DNA from 4 places in the Marinobacter sp. genome. Region 1 is predicted to be linked to each of the others. Evidence: predicted binding sites of a transcription regulator. Region 1 holds the regulator's gene; each other region holds the start of a gene.

Region 1 (2,203 bases):
GCTGAGCGTGTTGTCCTGATGGTTTATCTGCTCGGCAATAAACTCCAGGGCCCGTTTCTTGCTGGACGCAGCTACCCTGCAGAGGGTGAGCTCCGGCGCAAGAATGTTGTCTATGGTCAGGGATGTGTCGCTCATGGATCGACTGCGTTTCCGTTAAAAAAAAGGCTGCGACATGTTGCTCATGTCGCAGCTCGATTAGATGAATTGCATGAAAACAGCCAGTTAGCGAGAGCCGTTTCCGTGCATCCGGTCTACATTCTTTTCCTTGTGCTTGAGAATCTGGCGGTCCAGCTTGTCGATGAGGGCATCGATGGCTGCGTACATATCCTCGTTTTCTGCCTTTGCGTGAATCTCACCACCAACCACATGCAACGTGGCTTCCGCAATCTGACGCACCTTTTCCACTTCCAGGGTCACCTGGCAGTTACTGATGTGGTCAAAGTGACGCTCGAGCTTTTCGAACTTCTCGGAAACATAATCCTTCAGTGCGGGAGTCAGTTCTACGTGATGGCCTGAAATATTGAGTTGCATAGGCGTCTCCTGTTGTCATCATGCCGGCTCCCGGGAGCCGGTCTGGGTGCTGGCGCATTGTGCGCCGGCGAATACGGTGTTGCGTCCCGCCCCGGGGTATTCAAACCAGCCGCTTGCGCTCGTTGGACGGCGGAATGTGCATGGCCTCCCGGTACTTGGCAACGGTGCGTCGCGCAACCTTGATTCCCTGTTCCCCTAGCATGGCTGCAATTTTACTGTCGCTCAACGGCTTTTTGGGCGTTTCCGCCGCAATCAGTTTCTTGATCATCGCGCGTATGGCCGTGGAGGAGCATTCTCCACCCTCGTCAGTGCTGACATGGCTGGAGAAGAAATACTTCAGCTCGAAAATGCCCCGGGGCGTATGCATGTATTTCTGGGTGGTTACCCGTGAAATCGTCGATTCATGCATTTCTACCGCCTGGGCGATGTCCGAGAGGATCAACGGCTTCATGGCTTCCTCGCCGTGATCCAGGAATCCCTGCTGGTGCTCGACAATACGGGTCGCCACTTTCAGCAGGGTCTCATTGCGGCTCTGCAGGCTCTTGATAAACCATTTGGCCTCCTGCAACTGATCACGCAGGTAGGTGTTGTCTGCACTGCTGTCCGCACGCCTTATAAGTGAAGCATAGCTGGCATTGACCCGGATGCGTGGTGCAATTTCCGGATTCAGTTCAACGCGCCAGCGGCCATTGTGCTTGCGAACGATGACATCCGGAATGACGTAGTCGGGTTCGGCGCGGTCAATGACGTCACCCGGCCGCGGGTTCAGACCGGTGATCAATGCCAGGACTTCCCTGAGCTGATCCTCTTTCAGGCGGCTGCGGCGCAGCAACTGTGCGTAGTCCCGGTTGCCCAGCAGGTTAATGTAATGGGTGATCACCAGTCGCGCCTGGGCCAGCCAGGGCGTGTCTGGCGGCAGCTGGTTGAGCTGGATCAGCAGGCATTCCTGAAGGTCCCGGGCAAACACACCGGGCGGATCAAAGTGCTGCAGGCGGTGCAGGACGGCCTCCACTTCATCCAGTTCAAGAGGGTCTTCCTCGTTCTCATCCAGCAGTCCGGCGTGGATTTCCTCCAGCGGGCTGGTGAGATAGCCCCGCTCATCCACCGCGTCCATCAGGGCATGGGCAATGGCCTGGTCCCGTTCACTCAGCGGGGTCAGATTGAGCTGCCATTCCAGGTGATCCTGAAGTGTTTCGGTGGGCGAGTTTCGGGTTTCGAAATCGTGATCGTTTTCGTCGTCATTGCGGGCGGCCGGGGCGGGTGCAGACTGGTATATGTCGTCCCAGGCAGTGTCTACCGGCAGGTCGTCCGGAATGTTGTCCGGGATGTCGTTTTCAGAAGACCAGTCCGGGCCGTTTTCCGATTCGTCCCAGTCGCTGGACGGTTCCGGCGCGGTTTCAGCAGCTGATTCGGTGGCGTTGGCTTCGCGCTCATCGTTCTCTGTAGCTGCATCGTTCTGATCGTCGTCCTCGGAAGTCTCCAGCATTGGGTTTGATTCCAGTGCCTGCTGGATTTCCTGCTGGAGGTCGAGGGTGGAGAGCTGGAGAAGCCGGATAGCCTGTTGCAGCTGGGGCGTCATGGTCAGGCTCTGACCCAGCTTTAACTGTAAGGAGGCTTTCATAACCATGGTTCAGGATCCGTCACTCATCAGCGCTTTGTGTCATAAGTCGTG
Region 2 (2,203 bases), 990 kb from region 1:
CTGGGTGTTGACCTGGCCGGGGCCAATTCCATTTAAGTCAACTGACATATCTGTACCTGCTTGCCTGTCGCGCCACGAAGTGCGGCGCTTACTCGAGTTTATGTCTTCTTAACGGCGGCGCCGCGAAAACCTTTAGTACTTTTCAGTAGTTTTTTCGTCTGTTTTTACTACCGGGTTTGTGGCAGAGGTTTGCCGCTCCGGCAAGCTTCTGCCGACCCTGTCCTACATCGGAATTTCGACGTGGCCTGGCGCAACAACGTTGGCCCTTATTGTGCGGGACGAACGCAGATTCTCTACCAGAACCTGCTCGCCAACGCTTGCGCTAGCCAGCGCCTTGCCCCGGGAACGTACTGAAAATCCGCCTGTTTTGGCGGTGATGATAACATGGTCACCCCGTTCTACCGCATTCGGAGCAGAGAGCATGTCCGGGGTGATCAGCGAGCCCGCATTGATCCCCCGCCGCACTTCCATGCCTATGGCCTGGTCGGCGGCGGTAATAACGCCGCGTCTGGACGCGTTGACTTCAACGGACTGGCGGCTCAGCAGGTCACCGGTAATTCGTTCTCCCCGCGTGAGCGGTCGAGCCGCCACCAGGGCCGGCCCGTGAATAGAAACGGACGCAGTCACAAACATCCGCCAGGGGCGTGTTCCTTCGCAGGCCACCAGCATCGAAGGACTGGTGCTTTTCCAGGGATCTCCGCTGAATTCGACACTCAGAGGCTGCTCGCATTCGGCGAGGGCAAGCCGGTTGTCGATCGAGCCAGGCTCGAAGGAAACGGTGTAGCCTTCTTCGGCCTGTTCAGAGGCAAAATTGTCGAGAAATTCCAGGGTCGCATTGCGAATCTGCTCAGCGGTGGTCGCAGCCAGGAGCGGGCCGCTCAAGCCAGACATTAGCAGTAGTAGGGCGAAATTGGTGATGCGCATACGTATCAGTTTGTCCTATGCTGTCAACAACAGGGCAGAAAAGCCCGAATCAGGCTAAGGATTCGGAGAAAGTGGCCGTTACATTGGCTAATCCGCCGCTGATATGACGGGTTTCCGTCGATCACGCTATTATTCAGTGACCAGCAAGATATATGCCGTTGTAATTCCGGCAGGCCAGGAGAATCAAAATGGCAGGAGTATTGGACAGTGTTAACCAGCGAACCCAGTTGGTGGGGCAGAATCGCCTTGAGCTCCTTCTTTTCCGTCTCAGGGGGCGACAGATCTATGGGATCAACGTCTTCAAGGTTAAAGAGGTCCTGCAGTGTCCAAAACTTTCATCACTGCCAAACAGTCGACCGGTTGTCCGTGGCGTCGCCCACAGTCGCGGCGAGACCATCCCCATTATTGATCTGAGTATGGCCATTGGTTTGCCCGGTATTCCCCAGGAGGAACTGGCTACCAGCTTTGTCATCATTACCGAGTACAACCGGAAAACACAGGGTTTCCTGGTAACCGGCGTCGACCGGATCATGAACATGAACTGGGAGGACATCCTGCCTCCCCCGAAGGGTGCAGGCCGGGATGTGTACCTTACCGCCGTCACCAAAATTGATGATAAGCTGGTCGAAATCATAGATGTAGAGAAGATTCTTGCAGAAGTTTCTCCGCTCGGGGAGGATGTCACCGAGGCCGTTCTGAGCAAGAGCGCAGAGCGGGTACCGGGCCATCTTCCGGTGCTGGTGGTGGATGATTCCTCGGTTGCCCGTCGTCAGATTGAACGTTGTCTGACCGCCATAGGGATGGAGGTCGTAACAAAGAACGACGGAAAGCAGGCATTCGAATACCTGAAGGAGGTGACTTCTGACGGGTCGAAGGCACGGGACCACTTCTCATTGATCATCTCCGATGTCGAGATGCCGGAAATGGATGGTTATACCCTGGTAACCAAGGTGAAAGGTGACCCGGCCCTGGCAGAAATGTTTGTTATGCTCCACACCTCACTCAGTGGTGTGTTCAACCAGGCCATGGTGAAGAAGGTGGGGGCCGACGACTTTATGGCAAAGTTCAGTCCGGACGAGCTGGCAGAGCGGGTGATGGAAATCATCGACCAGGGTTGATGGAGCCGCTCAAAGATTCACTCAGAACAGAGACCCAATGAAAGCGGAAATAACGCCACAGGAATATGAAGCCTTCAAATCGTTCCTGCAGGATGCCTGTGGGATTTTACTGGGCGAGAACAAACAGTACCTGGTAAAAAGCCGGTTGCGCAGGATTCTTG
Region 3 (2,203 bases), 1.9 Mb from region 1:
GTTTGCACCAATCCGGTGAATGCTCAGATCCGCCCCGTTGAACTCTTCCTCCTCGGTGAGGCGCAAGCCGGAGATGGCGTTGATTGCTCCATAAACTATCAGGCCGCCAACAAAGGCCACCACAACGCCGGCCACTGAGCCAATGATCTGTGACATCAGGCTGACACCGCCCAGGCCACCGAGCGCTTCCTGACCAAAAATGCCGCAGGCAATCGCGCCCCAGACACCACAAACACCGTGCAGGGGCCAGACACCCAGAACATCGTCCAGCCGTTCGATCTTGGCCTGCGCCCATTCAAACAGGTAAACGAAGATGGCGCCTGCTACGCCACCAGTCACCAGTGCTCCCACCGGATGCATCAGGTCAGAGCCGGCACAAACCGCTACCAGTCCAGCCAGCGGACCGTTATGGATAAAGCCCGGGTCTTTTCGGCCCAGCAGCATGGAGACCAGGATACCCCCGACCATGGCCATCAGGCTGTTGACGGCAACCAGGCCGCTGATGCCGTCCAGGGTCTGCGCCGACATCACGTTGAAGCCAAACCAGCCAACGGTCAGGATCCAGGCGCCCAAAGCCAGGAAGGGGATGTTGGAGGGGGCAAAGGCCACCACCTTGCCGTTGCGGTAGCGCCCATTTCGTGCGCCCAGAACCAGCACGGCCGCCAGGGCGATCCAGCCGCCCACCGCGTGCACTACAACGGAGCCGGCAAAATCGTGGAAGGATGCACCAAACTGGTTCTCCAGCCAGCCCTGGAAACCATAGTTGCCGTTCCAGATCAGCCCCTCAAAGAAGGGATAGATAAAGGCGACAATCAGGCCTGAGGCAATCAGCATCGGGTAGAACTTGGCGCGTTCGGCAATACCGCCGGACACGATGGCTGGAATGGCCGCGGCGAACGTCATCAGGAAGAAAAACTTCACCAGATCATAGCCGTTGGCAGCGGTGAGTTCGGCGGCGCCGTTCATGAAATGACTGCCGTAGGCAATGTAATAGCCGATAAAGAAGTAGGCCACGGCGGAGATGCCGAAGTCGGTCATGATCTTGACCAGGGCATTGACCTGGTTCTTGTGGCGAACGGTGCCCACTTCCAGGAAGGCAAAGCCGGCATGCATGGCCAGCACCATAATGGCGCCGATAAGGATGAACAGCGTGTTGGCGCTTTCGGTCAGGGTATGTACTGCACTCGTGATGTCCACGGGTTTTCGCTCCTGATGTTGTGTGTCCGGCCTCTATCGGGCCGTTTACGTTGGCTTGTGCATTGTTGAGGTGCAGCTGAAGCAAGAGCTGTTCCAAAACAAGGCATATCAAGAGCTGAAGGGCAGTTGAGGGGGCTTTCAGAAATGTGAGGTACTATTTTTAGTCTAATAATGCACTAATGCTGTGCGTTTTGGCCTGTAGCGCACCAAAATAGAGTGCGCTTACCAGCTGATTTCGTTTGGTGTCGAGCTGTCGGATTCGATCCCTAGGCTGGATTCGGCATCATCCGATTCGGACTGGATCAGTTCCCGGAGGCGCACTTCCTGTTCCTGCATCGGGCCGGAGAGATCAATGATGATTTCCACGCGCCGGTTCTTGGCGCGGTTCTCCGCAGAGGTGTTGGGTACCCGCGGCTCGGTATCCGCCAGACCGGTGACGGACAGACGGGTGGGTTCCACCTGGTCCCGGGCGACCAGAACGTTGGCAACGGCGGCTGAACGGGCGGCGGAGAGGTCCCAGTTACTGTAAAAACGGTCGGTCCGGATAGGCACGTTGTCGGTGTGTCCCTCGATCGTCAGGTCACCGGGAATGCCTTCGATTACCTCCGCCATATCCAGCAGCAGGCCCTCGAATTCCCAGGTCAGCTGAGCCGAGCCCGAAGGGAAAGAACCTTTTTCCTCAACCCGAATCACGATTCGCCGCTGATCCTCGCTCACATTGATGCGCCCATCGGCGATTGCCGGCTCCAGGACTTTCAGGATCTCGTCCATGGTTTCCTGCAGCTGTTCCTCCATGGCGGCTTCAACGGCCATGTCGGTGGGGCTTTTCAGGGTCTGAAGTTCCGGGTCGTCCTCGGTGGTGGTCTGTTTGACCTCGTTGACCACGGTAGGCTCTGGCGGTGCGGGCGAAAACTTGTCGAAGATGGGGCTGGTGCCCTTGGGGATTTCCAGGGCGGGCACGTCCCGCTGAACGCCGAAGGCCTTGGAGAGTTCACCGGCGATCTGC
Region 4 (2,203 bases), 140 kb from region 1:
ATGATGTCCGCGGTTCACCGGTTTACCGGTACCTTTGAAGATGGCGACGATCTGACCCTATGCTGTCTGGAAATGATGGATGAGGCCGGTTTCGCTGGCCTGCCGGACCGCGCGGTGCCCTCTGCCCTGGCCGGGCCTGCGGAGTGGCGCTGCACCTATGAAGTCCGGGAGCGGACTCTCGGCGAGTTCAGTCCCTTGCCCCTCTTGCTTCACATCTGCATGGAAGTGCCAGGTCTTCGGCGTAAAAGCGGAGAAATTTACACCTTGCTGGCGGAACTCTACAACAACGCTCTGGAACATGGTGTTCTTGAACTACCGTCTGAATGGAAACACTCACCGGAGGGCTTCGGCCGCTATTATGCCGAGCGCAATCGGCGGCTGGCCAACGTTGAGGGACACTACATCCGGTTTACACTTCATCATTCCCTGAAACCGGATGGCGGCCGGCTTCGTGTTGTCTGCGAGGACAGTGGCCATGGGTTTGATTTCCGGAATCATCCCAGTGTGGCCTCTGGTATCTCCCCGACGATGAGCGGGCGTTATGCAGGGCGGGGCCTGCTGCTGTTGAAACGTCTCGCTGAGACCATCAGGTTTCATGAACAGGGCAATCATGTTGAAATTGTTTATGATTGGCAGTTCGCCCGAACAGCGGAGAATCGAGATGACTGATAAACCACATCTGGACGAGGAGGCACTGGCTGAGCTTCGGGACGTCATGGAAGATGAGTTCGAAGTGCTGATACAGACCTATCTGGCAGATTCCCGGGACAGAATCCAGGCGCTGCGGGAAGCCCTGAAGGCTGAGGATAGTGATGCCTTTGCGAAGACGGCCCACAGTTTCAAGGGCAGTTGCATCAATATCGGTGCTCCCAGGCTTGGCGCAATCTGTCTCAAGGCCGAGATGGCCGGAAAAGAGTCCCGGCTGGAAGACGCGCCGGGTCTGCTGGATGAGATTGACCGGGAATTCGAGCAGGTGATTGGGCGCCTGGATGGAATGCTGGTTCGATAGCTTTCGCCAACTCAGGCCTTTGGCCAGGCAGGGCCGGTGTGCTCTGGCATCACAATTGCTTTGTCTTTCGCAGTGAGTGGATTAACCGCCCAAACACCGGCCAGGTCCGGCAAGGTGAGGGCGACAATGCGATAAAAGCGGCAAGAGGTTGCCATGGCCCAGATGGTTCTTCCCCAAACCCCCGCGCCCGGGACACAAAATGATCCCGGCCCGTCCAAATCCGGAAACAGCCGGGATCCGGCTGACAGAAAAAACGATTTTGAATCTGTCTCCCAGGCGGAGCAGAAGCGGCTGGACCGCCAGAAAGCGGATCGCAACGCCGATGCAAAGGCTGCTGATGAATCCCGGTCCGCCCAGGATAATGCGTCGGATGCCAAAGCCGATTCGAACGCCAGGGCAGAGTCTGGCGAGAAGCCCGACGCGGCCGCGGGGACCGAGCCTCGGGAATCCGGTGAGCAGGGCGTTGCCAGTGATGAAGCCGGTTCAGAGCCTACTGCACTGCCTCTGACTTTTGCCGAGCTGCAGTCGTGGTTGAGCCCGCAAGCCGGTCGTTCCGGTGAGGCGACCTTGTCGGCAACCGGCCCTGGAGCCGGCGCCAGTGCTTCGGCGGGTGGGCCTGCAGCCGTGGGCGGTATGTTCAATGGCATTCTCTCGTCCACACCCGGGCAGAGCGGCCAGGCCTCTGCCGGCGTCGTCACCGGCGATGCCACATTAACGGACGCCATGAAGGCTTCGGTACTCACCGATACCGGTCGAAACCCGGATTCCGGTTCGCTGCTCGGCTCTGGCCGCTTCCAGTCTGCCATGGATCTCGTCTCCCAGCAGGTGGCCAGTGGCGCTAATGGCGCGGCCAAACTGGCAGCCGAGAACGCTGCGCCTCTGCGAGGTTATGCCACGTCCATCGACGTGCCGGTTGGTCATGCTGAATGGGGTGACAAGCTGGTTGGCAAGCTCAGCTGGCTGACCGCCCGTAACATGTCGGTTGCGGAAATCCACCTGACCCCGCCGGATATGGGGCCCATGGAGGTGAAGGTGCGGGTGCAGAACGAGCAAGCGAACATTACTGTCCATTCCGCGAACCCGGTGGTCCGGGATCAGCTGGAACTGCACTCCCATCGCCTTCGCGACATGTTGGGTGAGCAGGGGCTGTCATTGGCCGGCTTCGACGTTTCTGATTCGCCACGGCAGCAGACC

Evidence for each region. The regulator sigma-54, encoded in region 1, starts transcription at its own class of promoters, with help from an activator protein. The targets are predictions, from matches to a motif close to ANTGGCATNNANNTTGCTNT.
Region 2: a site for sigma-54 is predicted at 1,065-1,084, ahead of flgA (flagellar basal body P-ring formation chaperone FlgA). Genes of this name have one in related genera too.
Region 3: a site for sigma-54 is predicted at 1,276-1,295, ahead of ACO06L_RS15575 (ammonium transporter). Genes of this name have one in related genera too.
Region 4: a site for sigma-54 is predicted at 1,052-1,071, ahead of ACO06L_RS06250 (flagellar hook-length control protein FliK). Genes of this name have one in related genera too.

Annotation. Positions count from the first base shown of each region.
Region 1 covers NZ_OZ245935.1:1,520,896-1,523,098, reverse strand. The annotation lists gene ptsN (PTS IIA-like nitrogen regulatory protein PtsN) at 1-135, opposite strand, end outside; gene hpf (ribosome hibernation promoting factor) at 223-531, opposite strand; gene ACO06L_RS06920 (RNA polymerase factor sigma-54) at 632-2,152, opposite strand.
Region 2 covers NZ_OZ245935.1:529,877-532,079, forward strand. The annotation lists gene flgM (flagellar biosynthesis anti-sigma factor FlgM) at 1-48, opposite strand, end outside; gene flgA (flagellar basal body P-ring formation chaperone FlgA) at 223-924, opposite strand; gene ACO06L_RS02450 (chemotaxis protein CheV) at 1,113-2,042, shown strand; gene ACO06L_RS02455 (CheR family methyltransferase) at 2,080-2,203, shown strand, end outside.
Region 3 covers NZ_OZ245935.1:3,430,704-3,432,906, forward strand. The annotation lists gene ACO06L_RS15575 (ammonium transporter) at 1-1,197, opposite strand, end outside; gene ACO06L_RS15580 (flagellar motor protein MotB) at 1,420-2,203, opposite strand, start outside.
Region 4 covers NZ_OZ245935.1:1,376,896-1,379,098, reverse strand. The annotation lists gene ACO06L_RS06260 (PP2C family protein-serine/threonine phosphatase) at 1-669, shown strand, start outside; gene ACO06L_RS06255 (Hpt domain-containing protein) at 662-1,009, shown strand; gene ACO06L_RS06250 (flagellar hook-length control protein FliK) at 1,163-2,203, shown strand, end outside.